Regions from separate parts of the Caulobacter sp. GW821-FHT05F04 genome, predicted to be linked through region 2. Evidence: riboswitches for the same ligand, from Rfam matches in the RefSeq annotation. Region 2 holds a riboswitch; each other region holds the start of a gene.
The links. Region 2 has a riboswitch for glycine ahead of AC07R7_RS11245 (TonB-dependent receptor domain-containing protein). Riboswitches for the same ligand answer to the same signal wherever they lie in the genome.

Region 1 (4,243 bases), on a different contig from region 2:
GTCAGGGTCTCGTGGCCGGTGGCGGCGTCGTTCGCGGTTTCGGGACGCGTGGGGCGGCCGACGTTGTTCATGCTCATTGGGCCACCGCCTTGGTGAGGATCTTGGCGAAGAAGGGGATGTCGATATCGAGCGTGGTCTCGGTGGCCGCGACCAGCAGCACGTCGTTCAGGCCCGCGTCCGCGTCGAGGCGCGAGAACGGCACGCCGGCGATGACGCCATGGCCGGCCAGGGTCTCGACGACCTCGGCCGCATCCTTCGGCAGCTTGATCGCGAACTCGTTGAAAAAGCGCGGGGTCAGAATCTCGACGCCCGGCACGGCCTTCAGGGCGTCGCGCAGGGCGACCGCCTTCTGGTGGTTCAGGGCGGCAAGCTGGCGCAGGCCAGTCTCGCCCAGCAGGCTCATGTGGATCGAGAAGGCCAGGGCGCAGAGACCGCTGTTGGTGCAGATGTTCGAAGTGGCCTTGTCGCGGCGGATATGTTGCTCGCGGGTCGACAGGGTCAGAACGAAACCGCGCTTGCCATCGGCGTCGACGGTCTCGCCGCACAGGCGGCCCGGCATCTGGCGGACGAACTTCTCCTTGCAGGCGAAGAGGCCGACATAGGGGCCGCCGAAGTTCAGGCCGTTGCCGATCGACTGGCCCTCGGCCACGGCGATGTCGGCGCCCATCTCGCCGGGCGACTTCAGCAGGCCATACGAGACCGCCTCGGTGGTCACCACGATCAGCAGCGCGCCGGCCGCCTGGACGGCCTCGGCGATCCGGGTCACGTCGGTGACCGTGCCGAACACGTTCGGGGTCTGGACGACGACGCAGGCGGTGTCGGCGTCGATGGCGGCGATCACGGCGTCCTCGGCGTCGATGGCCGGAGCCATCGCCTGAGTCATGACGCCGGCCGCGTGGGCCAGGGTCTCGATGGTCTCGACATAGTGCGGATGGACACCGCCCGACATCACCGCCTTGTTCCGGCGGGTGACGCGCTGGGCCATCATCACCGCCTCGGCCGCGCCGGTCGAACCGTCATAGAGCGAAGCGTTGGCCACCTCCATGCCGGTCAGGGCCGCGACCTGGCTCTGGAATTCGAACAGCACCTGCAACGTGCCCTGGGCGATTTCCGGCTGATAGGGCGTGTAGCTGGTCAGGAATTCCGACCGCTGGATGATGTGGTCGACCGTGGCGGGCACGTGGTGGCGATAGGCGCCGGCCCCGCAGAAGAACGGTCCCTCCCCCGCCGAGCGGTTGCGACGAGCCAGGCCGGCCATCTCGCGCTCGACCTCGATCTCGCCGGCGTGCAGCGGCAGGTCGACGGTTCCGGAACGCTGGGCCGAGGCCGGCACGTCGATGAACAGGTCGTCGATCGACTTGACGCCGATCGCGCCGAGCATCTCGACGCGGTCTTCGGGGGTCAGGGGGAGGTAACGCATCTTTCGGTCCTTCTCCCTTCCCCCTCAATGGGGGAAGGGGCGGGGATGGGGGGTGTCTACGGCGGTGGAGCTAGAGCGTGCTCAGGAACGCTTCGTACGCGTCGCGGTCCATCAGGGCGTCGACCTCGGCCGGGTTGCTCAGCTTGATCTTGGCGAACCAGCCGCCGCTTTCCGGCAGGGCGTTGACGGTTTCCGGCGCATCGCCCAGCTCGGCATTGCCTTCGACGACCTCGCCCGACACCGGGGCGTAGACGTCGGAGGCGGCCTTGACGCTTTCGACGACGGCCAGTTGCTCGCCCTGCTTGACGACCTTGCCGGCCTCGGGCGTCTCGACGAACACCACGTCGCCCAGCTGCTCGGCGGCGTAGGCGGTGATCCCGACGGTGGCCACGTCGCCCTGGACGATGACCCATTCATGATCTTTGGTGAAACGCATTGCCTGGGCCCTTGATTAGAGTTTGCGGACGTAACGGTTGGCGACGAACGGGGTGGCGACCACTTCAGCGGCGGCGGCCTTTCCACGAACGATGACCTTGAGCTTCGTCCCCACGGCCGCATAGGCCGGCGGGGCGAAACCGATGGCGATGGGGAAGCCCAGGCTGGGGGCGAAGCCGCCGCTGGTCACCTTGCCGATGACATTGCCCGCTTCGTCGGCGATCTCGGCGCCTTCGCGGGCCGGCGCGCCTTCCAGCACCTTCAGATTGACGCGGACGCGCGACAGCTCGCCGGCCAGTTCCTTGGCGATCCGGGCCGCGCCCAGATAGTCGCCAGCCTCGCGGCGCGACTTGCCGACCGCGAAGTTCAGACCGGCCTCGATTGGCGAGACCGTCTCGTCCAGGTCATGGCCGTACAGCGGCAGGCCCGCTTCCAGGCGCAGGCTGTCGCGCGCGCCCAGGCCGATCGGCTTGACGCGCTCGTCGGCCAGCAGGGTGTTCCAGATGCGCTCGGCGGCGTCGGCCGGGACCGAGATCTCGTAGCCGTCCTCGCCCGTATAGCCCGAGCGAGAGATGATCGCGTCGACGCCGAAGGCGGTCAGGGCCAGCGTGTCCATGAACACCATGCCGGCGGCTTCCGGAACATGAGCGGCCAGGACGGCGGCGGCCTGCGGACCTTGCAGCGCCAGCAGCGCGCGGTCCTCCAGGCGGGTCACCGTGGCCTCGCCGGCCAGGGCCTCGGCGATGATCTTGTAGTCGTTGTCCTTACAGGCGCCATTGACCACCACGAACAGGCCGTCGTTGTCGGGGCGCGCCGTCATCAGGTCGTCGATGATCCCGCCCTCGGCGTTCAGCAGCACGCCATAGCGTTGCTTGCCGGCCTTCAGGCCCTGGTAGTCGGCCGAGACCACCTTCTCGAAGCTCTTGGCCGGGTTCTTACCGCGCAGGCGCGCCTGGCCCATGTGCGAGACGTCGAACAGGCCGGCGTGCTCGCGGGTCCAGAGGTGCTCCTTCAGCACCCCGTCCTTGTACTGCACCGGCATCGAGTAGCCGGCGAACGGCACCATGCGCGCGCCAAGCGCCACGTGGGCCTCGTACAACGGGGTCTTCTTGAGGTCTTGATCGGACACTGGACAGGCTCCAAGCGGGGTCGGCGACGGGACCGGCGTCCGCCGGCAAGTCGCCCCCGCTGTCCCTTGGACCTGAGAGATTCCGGCCTCGCCCCTCTGCCGGACGGGTTTGGCCTTGCTCCTTCGGCGAGCCGCCCTTTCGGGAGGCCTCTTTCCAGCGTTCCTAAACCCGCGCGGTCCTTTTGCCTGAGCGTTTCCGGGGCGGTTGCGCCTTCGGCCTCGGGAGCGAATCCCGATGTCTCCCGCGAGGGTCTTCGGGGTGATGCGGGAGGCGGCCGTGCGAGTCAAGCACGGCCTGCCACGTCAGAGGCCGATGCCCCCAAACCAGTCGTCCTCGCCGATCGGCGGGCCGGGCGGGATGACGACCTTGGCCTTGCCTTCCTCGATCAGCCCGGCCAGGCGGTCGCCGCTTTCATCGGTGACGACACCAGCCAGGGCGCGAGCCTGGGCGCGGTCGGCGGCGTCGCTTGCGGTCACGGCCTTGAGGCCCTTGCCCCAGTCGGCCAGACGCGCGCGGATCACGGTGGCCGCGGTCGGGGACAGGTCCTTGTCGCCCAAGGCGTTGGCCAGGTTGACCACCATCCTCTGGCGGACGCGACGCGCCAGCTCGGCTTGGCGGCCCGTCGCCTTGCCATCGAAGGCGGCGAAGGCCAGGGCCTTGTCCAACAGCCCCTCGACACCCGGCTGGGCCGGATCGCGGCGCTTGGCCTCCATGAGACGGTTCAGGCGCGCCGGCGCGAACAGGTCGCCCCAGACGAGGTCGGCGGCGACGTCGGCGGTCGCGGGGAGGTCGAAGACCGGCCCCTGGCCGAAGGTCTCGACATCATTGGCCTTGTCGGCGCCCTGCGACTGGCCCGAGGTCAGGACATCCAGGGTCTTGTCGGAGAGGTCCAGCGCGGCGGGCGCCAGCGTCCTCAGCAGCGCGTCGATGGCGGCGGCCTGGCGGGCGGGCGGAACGATCTTGCTGGCCTCCCGGCCATCGCCCTCGGCGGCGTAGGTGAAGTCGACGCCGCCGACCAGCTTGGCCGTCGCGTCGACCTGATAGCGATGGAAGATGTAGATCGGCACGATCACGCGGCGCAGATCGGCCACCGACCCGCCCTTGGGCAGGTTGGCCAGGCCGAAACGGTCCAGCGCGATCTTGCGCACGGCCATCAGATGGTCGAGCTCGACGACGGGGTCGGAACCGTTGTCCCAGACCGCGCCGACCGGATGCGGCGTGTCCTGCCCGCGCGCATCGTCGTCGGAGACATAGCGCA
Region 2 (4,243 bases):
GTAGTAGGCGCTCCAGCGCCAGCCGTCGCCGAACGCGCCGTCGAACGCGATAGTCCCCTGGGTCGAGACGCGCTCGAAGTCGATCGTCGGATAGGCCTCGGTGTTGAAGCGGCCCATGGTGAACGAGGTCTGTCCCGCCGCCGCCAGGGCCGACTTCACCGCCGTCGGCAGATAGGCGTTGTCCGACTTGATCGTCAGGTTGCCGCGGTTGTGGTCCCCGAACCAGATGTAGTTGTTCCACATCCGTGAGCGGCGCAGCTCGGCCGTCATCTTGATCTTGTCGGTCAGGTCGTAGGTGACGCTGGCCATGGCGGCGTAGCGCTTCTGCGGCGTGACGAGGGGCGAGAGGTCGTCGTTCGAAGGGCCTTCGCCGCCGACCGAGTTGGTGCCGATCACCGTGCCGGCGTTGAAGGTGCGCAGGCTACCGTCGGGATTGAAGGCCTGGCCCTTCAGCACGCCCGACATGATCAGGCCGCCGTAGGCCGCGTTCGAGAAGCCGACGTTGGGGGCCAGGATGAAGCGGCCCGCGCCGTTCGACACCGTGGCCCAGCGGCCGATGTTCGGCCGGCTGTTCTTCGGGATGACCCCGTCATTGTCGATGTACTCGCCGCCGATCACGAAGTGGCCGCGGCCGTCGGCGAAGCTCTTGCCCGCCGCCGCCTCGAGGCGGACCTGCTTGGCGTCATGGTACGAGGACTCGCCCGCCTCCACGCCCAGCTTCAGGCCGGTGAACGTGCGGTCGATGCTGATGTTGACCACGCCGGCCACGGCGCCGGAGCCCCAGGCGGCCGAAGCGCCGCCGGTCACGACGTCGACGCCCTTGGTCAGGACGCTAGGGATCAGGTTCAGGTCATTGTCGCCCGAGAAGCGGCGGCCATCCAGCAGCACCAGGGTGCGGCTGATGCCGAGGCCGCGCAAGTCGACCGGGGCGTTGCCCGCGCCCGTGTTGGTGCCGGTGGTCTGGGCCGAGGTCGTGGCGCGGAACTGCGGCAGGTCGTTCAGGGCCGCGGCGATGTTCGGACGGGCGCCGACGCTCAGGTCCTGGGCGGTGACCCGCACCGTCGGGGTGGGCGCCTCGAAGCCGGCGCGGTCGATGCGCGAGGCCGTGACGATGATCTCACCGACGCTGGTGTCGTCGGTCTTGGCGGCGCCCTGGGCGGCGTCCTGGGCGAAGGCGGCGCCGTGCAGGGCCAGGACGGCGGGAACCAGGCTGCAACCCAGCAGCAGTCCCCGGCGAGTTTGGCGTGAAAGAGTCAAGGTAAGATCCCCTATGTTTCAGCAGTCGACAGTCGCTCTCTCCCGCGCGCCCGCTTGTTCGGTCGCGTCGGTCGCGGCGCTCGGAAAGACGTGCGCCTTCCCGGACTCCGCCAGGCGGTTCCTCTGCCCCCGCTGTCCCTTGGCCTGAGAGATTCAGACGCGGTCGCGCCCTTGCTCCTTCGGCGAGGCCGCTCACTTGTGGAGCGGTCCTGCTTTCCAGCGTCCTCGTGCTCTGCGGTCCCTGTTGCCTGAGCGTTTCCGGGGCGGTTGCGCCTTCGGCGTCGGGCTGACCCGATCTCTTCCGCGAGAGCCAGGCCAGTACGACCGGCTCGCCCCATCGCGTCAAAGCGTCGAAATCCGGTACAATGTTGCCCGGCGCGCGATGAGGACGAAAGGAATCCCCCTGAGCTCAACCGGTGGGCACGACGCGCGTTCGTCCGTCGCCGCGCGATCCGCGAAGGTGACAGGTCGGTGACAGCTTGGGCTCATCGAACACAGCGGCAAAAACCGCCAAGCTTTCGTGAAACTGTCCGAAAATGATGATTTTTCAGGCAGATTTTGATCTATATTTAGGCAACATCAACGGTCGCGGGCGGCTTTCCAGCGCGCCAGCAATTCGGCGCGCCGCCCCTGGTCGAAATTGGCCAGTAGGGCGGGACCGACACGGATCGGCCGGCCGGCCGCGCCCAGCGCCGGCGCGCCGCCGGCGGGACGGATCGGCGTCAACCTGGCCTGGGCCAGTCGCCTCTGCCCTTCGTCCGACATCAGATAGTCCAGAAACAGCCGGGCCGCCTTCGGATGCGGCGCCGAACGGGTGATGAAGGCCACGCGCGAGAGCGACAGGTGATAGTCGCTGGGCACGACATAGCCGATGTCGGCGTTGCGATGGCGCGCCCACCAGTCGGCGTAGAAGCCGTTCATGTCGTAGGCCAGATCGTGCGCGCCCGACAGGCTGGTCAGCAGCGGCGCGCCCGGGACGAACAGGCCCGGCTCCGATTTGGCCAACGCGTCATACAACGCCCAGGCGTCCGGATAGGCCTGCAGGTCGCTCGACAGGTACATGAACCCGACCCCACTCTTTTCGGGGTCGTACATGGCGATCTTGCCGCGCCAGCGTTCGGGGTCGGCGCGCAGGGCCGCCAGCAACTCGGCGTGGCTGCGCGGCACCTCCGACTCCTTCAGCGCCTTCCTGTTGTAGGCGAAGACGATCGGCTCGGCCGTCACGCCGAAGCCCTGGTCGCGCCAGACGGCCCAGGCCGGCAGGCCCTTGGCCTCCGGACTGCGATAGGTCTGGGCGTAGCCGTCGTTGATCAGCTTGACCTGGATGTCCATCGACGAACTCCAGGCCACGTCGGCGACCGGCGCGCCCGCGTCCGTCTCGGCGATAAGGCGCGCCTGCATCGGTTTGGCGGCCAACTCGACGAAGCGGACCTTGATCTTGGGAAAGCGCTCGCGGAAGCCCTCGCCAATCACCTGGTGGACATCGGTGTTGAGATAGACGACGAGCTCGCCTTCGCGCTCCGCGGCGCGAATATCCCAGCCGCTGGTCGCCTGTCCGATCGACTTCGGCGCGCAGCCGGCCAGCGCGGCCGCCAGGGCCAGCGCCGCCACGATCGCTAGCGCCCCGCGTCTCTTGACCTGATGAGACAATCGGCGTCGGATGATGATCTCCCCTGCGTGTTCGGTTCCTACATCCCCGATGAAGATACTGGTTGTCGAGGATGATCCGCCTCTGCGTCGCTCCCTGACCGCGACGCTGGAGAGCGAAGGGCACGAGCCCGTCTGCGCCGAAACCGGCGAGGCCGCCCTGGCCCTGGCCCTGGCGCATGGGGCCGACTTCGACGCCGTCGTCCTGGACATCGGCCTGCCCGACATCGACGGCTTCGAGATCCTGGGCCGGCTGCGCCGCGAGGGCGTGCTGACCCCGATCGTCATGTTGACCGCGCGCGACGCGGTGCGCGATCGCATCGCCGGCCTGGACATGGGCGCGGACGACTATGTGCTCAAGCCGTTCGACCCGTTCGAGCTGGTGGCCCGGGTGCGGGCGGTGGCGCGGCGCAAGGGCGGCTACGCCACCCGGACGGCCCATGTCGGCGCCCTGGTCTGCGACTGGGAGGCCGGCGCGGCCTGGATCGGCGAGCGGCGGCTGGACCTGCGCCCGCGCGAGTGGGCCGTGCTGAAGGCCCTGGCCGCGCGTCCCGGCCGGGTCGTCGAGCGCGACCGCCTGGCCGCCGACGTGTTTCCCGACGAACAGGCCCCCTCGCCCAACGCCCTGGACGTCCATGTCGGCCGACTGCGACGCAAGCTGGCGCCGGACGGCCCGCGCCTGAGTACGCTGCGGGGCGTGGGCTACCGGATCGACCCATGAAGGCCAGGCCTTGGAAGGGCGGCCGTCCCAGCCTGGTCGGGCGCCTGCTGCTGGCGCAGGTCGTCCCCCTGGCCCTGCTGGGCGCGGCGCTCGCCCTGGCCGGCGCCCTGGCCGCCCGCGCGGTCGTGGAGAAGTCTTCCGACCGGCTGCTGGCCGGATCCGTGACCTCGATCGTCGCCCAGATCGGCGTGCGGGACGGTCAGGCCCAGGTGGCCCTGCCGCCCTGGTCCCTGGCCCTGCTGGACAGTCCGGAGCGCGACGCGGTGTTCTACGCGGTGCGCCAGGGTTCGCGCCTGGTCACCGGCTACGATGACCTCCCTCTCCTACCCGCGCCCGCGCCGAACGAGACCAGTTTCAGCTACGCGAAGATGCGCGGCTATGAGGTGCGTATCGCCCAGTCGACGGTGATGGTGCCCGGCGTGCGCGAGCCCGTCGTGGTGGCGGTGGCCCAAAGCCTCGACTCCCGTCGCGCCAGCGTGCGCGAGCTGCTTTCGACGCTGATCGGCCTGCCTGTGCTGCTGGTCGCCGTGGCCGCGGCTCTGGTCGTGCCGGCCGTCGGCTGGGGCCTGGCGCCGCTGCGCCGCCTGACGGCCGATCTGAAGCGCCGCGCCCAGGCCT
Region 3 (4,243 bases), on a different contig from region 2:
AGATCTGGTCGCGGCCGGTCACGCTGTAGACCGCGCCGACCTGGGGCAGGAAGCTGTCCTTCCAGTTGTCCTTCAGGATCGGGTGGCGGCCGTTGATGTAGTCCAACGGATTGCGATAGCCGGCGATCTTGTAGTCGATGTCGGTGGCCTTGAAGCCCAGCTCCAGCTTCAGCTTGGCGTCCAGCAGGGTGACGGTGTCCTTGACGAAGAACTGCTTGGTCTCGCGCAGCGACTTGTAGTCGCGCTGGGCGTGGACCCGCTCGTTGAACAGCGGCTTGCCGTCGGGATTGCCGTTCTCGACGTTGTAGCGGTTCTGGGTGCGGTGATAGTCGTCGTTCTCCAGCCAGAGGCCGGCCTCGATCTTGTTGAAGCCGAGGCGCCAGGCGACCTTGGCGGTGACGCCCTTGCGGATGCCGTCGATGCCGGAGAGGCCGTACTGGATGCCGCGCGGGGCGACGATGCCGGCCACCTTGCCGACCTCGGCGTCATAGCTGGACTTAGAGGTCGAATAGGCCTCGGGCGAGACGCCGTAGCCGCCCTTGTCCTCGTAATAGGCCGTGGTGGTCAGGTCGAAGTTGTCGGTGATCGGCGTGTTCAGCGTCAGGCCGTACAGGTGGTCCTTCCGCTTGTTGACCGCGAACTTGTAGTACTGGGCGTAGTTGGCGTTGGAGTACGGCACCCCCGCCACGGCTTCCGGCAAGCTGCCCGTCGGGATCGACAGCGGCGTGCCGAACGGAACCGAGGTGGGCACCGCGCCCAGATAGGCGAAATAGCGCCCCTGGCGGCCGAACACGTCGCCCGCCGTTCCGGCGTACTGAGCCTTGGTGATCGACGGGCTGTCATAGTCGAAATAATCGTTGTGGACGGTCTGGAAGCTGATGTCGCCGCCGTTGGGCAGGTCGTACTGCAGCTTGCCCTCGTAGTGCTTGCGATCGATCGTGCCCGGGCCGCGCCACAGGTCGCCCTTGATCCAAGAACCGCTGACATAGCCCGACAGCGGACCCACCTTGCCGGATTCCAGGCGCAGGAAGGTGCGGCGCAGGTCGTCGCTGCCGAAGGTCTGGCTGATCGCGCCGCCCATCTCCTCCGACGGGGCCTGGGTGAAGTAGTCGACGATGGGTCCCAGCGAGGCATAGCTGGGCAGGGCGACGTCGCCGGCCCCGGCCGAAGCGGTCACCCGCAGCAGGTTCTCGTTGTCGACATAGCGATAGATCGGGCTGCCGCCGAACTGGTCGCTGCGGCCCATCGGGATGCCGTCCAGCAGGAAGCCGATCTGCTGGAAGTTGAAGGCCCGCACCGAGACCGAATTGCCGAACTCGTACATGCCCAGGGCGTCGTTGGCCTGGACGTTGAAGCCCGGCAGGCTCTCCAGCATCTTCAGGCCGGTGATCCCCGCCGGCGCGGACAACAGAGCCTCGCGGGTGATCGAAACGGTGGCCGTGGCGTGGTCGGTGCCGATGGCGACGCTGGCTTCCGACAGGCGCTTTCCGGTCACCACGACGGTTTCCAGTTCGGCCGCCTTGTCGGCTTCCTGGGCCAGGACCGGCGTGGCGCTTCCCAGAACCGAGGCGGCGAGCAGCAGCGCCCTAAGACGAACGGCGGCGTGTGCAGGTATGCGAGTGGTCATGACTATCCCCGATCATTTTGACCAGGGCAACGTCATCAACGCCTCATCGCAGGTAAACTAAGAATTTCTCGGATCGCATCCACATAATCACAAAGTGGAAACGTTACGCATCCATGTTCGATTTATGAACACTTTGAATATATTCATATTATATATCTAACAGATATCTCACGAAAGTCGTGCACGACGATCGCGTTCATTGCATTTGGCTATATCGATATGGAAATACCTAGATCTGCATTGGCGCACGCGTGGGTCTGAGCGGGCCGGGACGGCTCGCCTTCGCACCCCCGCTGTCCTTGGGCCTGAGAGATTCAGCGCCCCGCCTCCGATGGACGGGCGGTCGCCTTGCTCCTTCGGCGAGGGCGTTACGCGCCCTGCTTTCCAGCGTTCAACATCTCGCGCGGTCCTTCTGCTTGAGCGTTTCCGGGGCGGTTTCGCCTTCAGCGCCGGGCCGGGGCCCGATCTCTCCCGCGAGAGGACTCCAGGGAAGGAGCCGGGGCCGCGCCCGTCAACCGATCAGACCGCCCGTGACCGCACTCAGCGTTCAACGCCTGCGGCGATTGCAGAAAACGCCAATTTCAGCGGCGCCCGCGTCGCCGCGCCGCGGCCAGAAGGTCATCAGAACGCCATACGGCCATACCTCGTTAACCATATATTCGAAGCTTGCCCGCTAGCCTTAAGAGGTCATGGCCGTATCCTTTTCGCGTAAGCCCGCCTATGCCGCCGCCGCGCCCGCTCCGGGCGGGTCCGGCGACCTGCGCGCCAAGCTGATGGCCGCGGTCAGCAATCCCTTCATCGGCGCCAGCGGCGCGGCCTGCCTGTTCCTGGCCTCGCTGGCGACGCTGGTTCTGATCACCAGCGACCCGCACGCCGGCTCGCCGGTGATTCGCCTGGAGCTGACCAAGATCGGCGCCACCAAGAACGCGCCGGAGGGCTGGCGCGAGGGCTTGGGCGGCGAGGATCCGCACGGGGCCGAACTGGCGCCCGGCCAGTTGGACCTGTCGGCCAATCCCTTCGCCCCGGTGAAGCCCGAAGAGGGCAAGGCGCCGGCCGCCGAGGGCCTGCAGAACCTGCCGCCGATCCAGCAGGGCCCGGGCCTGGCCCAGGCCCCGATCGCCGGCCTGACCGCGCCGGGCCCCGGCGGCGGCCCTCTGCCGATCATCGGCGCCGACGGCCGCACCGCGGCCGAGGCCTATGCTCGCCCCTTCACGCCCAACGGCCGCCCCAAGGTGTCGATGGTCATCGGAGGGCTCGGCCTCAACGCCCAGACCACCCGCGCGGCGATCGAGACCCTGCCGGGCGAGATCACCCTGTCCTTCGCGCCCTATGCCGAGGGCCTGCAGGGCTGGATCGACCTGGCCCGCGCCCATGGCCACGAGGTGCTGCTCGAGACCCCGATGGAGCCGGCCGACTATCCGGCCAACGATCCGGGTCCCTACACCCTGATCGCCGCCAACAGGCCCGAAGACACCGTGCGCAAGCTGGAATGGCTGATGTCGCGCGCCACCGGCTATTTCGGCCTGTCGAACTATCTGGGCGCCCGCTTCGTCGACAACGACCAGGCGATGGCCACCTTCAACGGCGTGCTCAAGTCGCGGGGCCTGGCCTTCGTCGACGACGGCCTGGCCGCCCGCCGCGCCGGCCCGATCCCGCGCGCCTCGGCCGACCGCGTGATCGACGACGAGCTCTCGGCCGGCGCCATCGACACTCAGCTCAAGGCCCTTGAGACCGGCGCGGCCGGTCGCGGACAGGCGCTGGGCTCGGGCTTCGCCTATCCGGTGACGATCAACCAGGTGCGTATCTGGGCCGCCGGCCTGCAGGCGCGCGGCATGCAGCTGGCCCCGGCGTCAGCCCTGGCGCACCGCTAGAACTCGTGGAAAAAGGCTCGGCATGACCGAGCTCGACCATCCCAAGCACCGACCGAACGTCGGCGTCGTCCTGTTCCATCCGGACGGCCGCGTCTGGCTGGGTCGCCGCCACAAACAGCCCCCGCCCTACAACTGGCAGTTCCCGCAAGGCGGGGTCGACGAAGGCGAGGACCTGGAGGCCGCCGCCCGGCGCGAGCTGGCCGAGGAGACCGGCGTCAGCTCCGTCGAACTTCTGGGACGCACCGAAGGCTGGATCACGTACGACTTTCCGCCCGAGGTGCTGGCCAACGAGAAGCGCTCGCGCGGCTGGCTGGGGCAGAAGCAAGTCTGGTTCGCCTATCGCTTCATCGGCGACGAGGCCGAGATCGATCTGGAAGCGGACGCGCACGTCGAGTTCGACGCCTGGAAATGGGGCAGGCTCGACGAAGCACCCGAACTGATCGTACCCTTCAAGCGCGGGGTCTACGAAGCTGTGGTCGCCGCGTTCCAGGAGTTCGCGCGCGGCGGCTGATCTCCCGCGCTGGGGAGTATCGAATGGCGAATACGGTCCTGCTGATTCACGGCTATGGCTGCGCGGGGGACGTCTGGGGTCCCGTCGCCGCGCGGCTGAAGGCCGAAGGCTATCGCGTGGAGGCGCCGACCATCCGATCGGCGGTGCGCACGGTCGAAGGTCCGCGCGCGGGTCTGGTCGGCCTCTCTCTGGCCGACTATGTCGCCGAGATGAGCGCCCTGGCCCAGACCCTGG

Region 1: another riboswitch for glycine. It lies ahead of gcvT (glycine cleavage system aminomethyltransferase GcvT); the one in region 2 lies ahead of AC07R7_RS11245 (TonB-dependent receptor domain-containing protein).
Region 3: another riboswitch for glycine. It lies ahead of AC07R7_RS04760 (TonB-dependent receptor); the one in region 2 lies ahead of AC07R7_RS11245 (TonB-dependent receptor domain-containing protein).

The regions. Positions count from the first base shown of each region.
Region 1 covers NZ_JBWKSF010000002.1:159,160-163,402, reverse strand. Annotated here, with positions in the region: gene gcvPB (aminomethyl-transferring glycine dehydrogenase subunit GcvPB) at 1-77, opposite strand, end outside; gene gcvPA (aminomethyl-transferring glycine dehydrogenase subunit GcvPA) at 74-1,420, opposite strand; gene gcvH (glycine cleavage system protein GcvH) at 1,491-1,856, opposite strand; gene gcvT (glycine cleavage system aminomethyltransferase GcvT) at 1,872-2,984, opposite strand; glycine riboswitch at 3,149-3,239, opposite strand; gene AC07R7_RS05250 (zinc-dependent metalloprotease) at 3,288-4,243, opposite strand, start outside.
Region 2 covers NZ_JBWKSF010000003.1:528,919-533,161, reverse strand. Annotated here, with positions in the region: gene AC07R7_RS11245 (TonB-dependent receptor domain-containing protein) at 1-1,257, opposite strand, end outside; glycine riboswitch at 1,388-1,479, opposite strand; glycine riboswitch at 1,483-1,571, opposite strand; gene AC07R7_RS11240 (ABC transporter substrate-binding protein) at 1,837-2,868, opposite strand; gene AC07R7_RS11235 (response regulator transcription factor) at 2,957-3,625, shown strand; gene AC07R7_RS11230 (sensor histidine kinase) at 3,622-4,243, shown strand, end outside.
Region 3 covers NZ_JBWKSF010000002.1:75,507-79,749, reverse strand. Annotated here, with positions in the region: gene AC07R7_RS04760 (TonB-dependent receptor) at 1-1,627, opposite strand, end outside; glycine riboswitch at 1,911-2,025, opposite strand; gene AC07R7_RS04755 (divergent polysaccharide deacetylase family protein) at 2,317-3,498, shown strand; gene AC07R7_RS04750 (RNA pyrophosphohydrolase) at 3,521-4,009, shown strand; gene AC07R7_RS04745 (alpha/beta hydrolase) at 4,033-4,243, shown strand, end outside.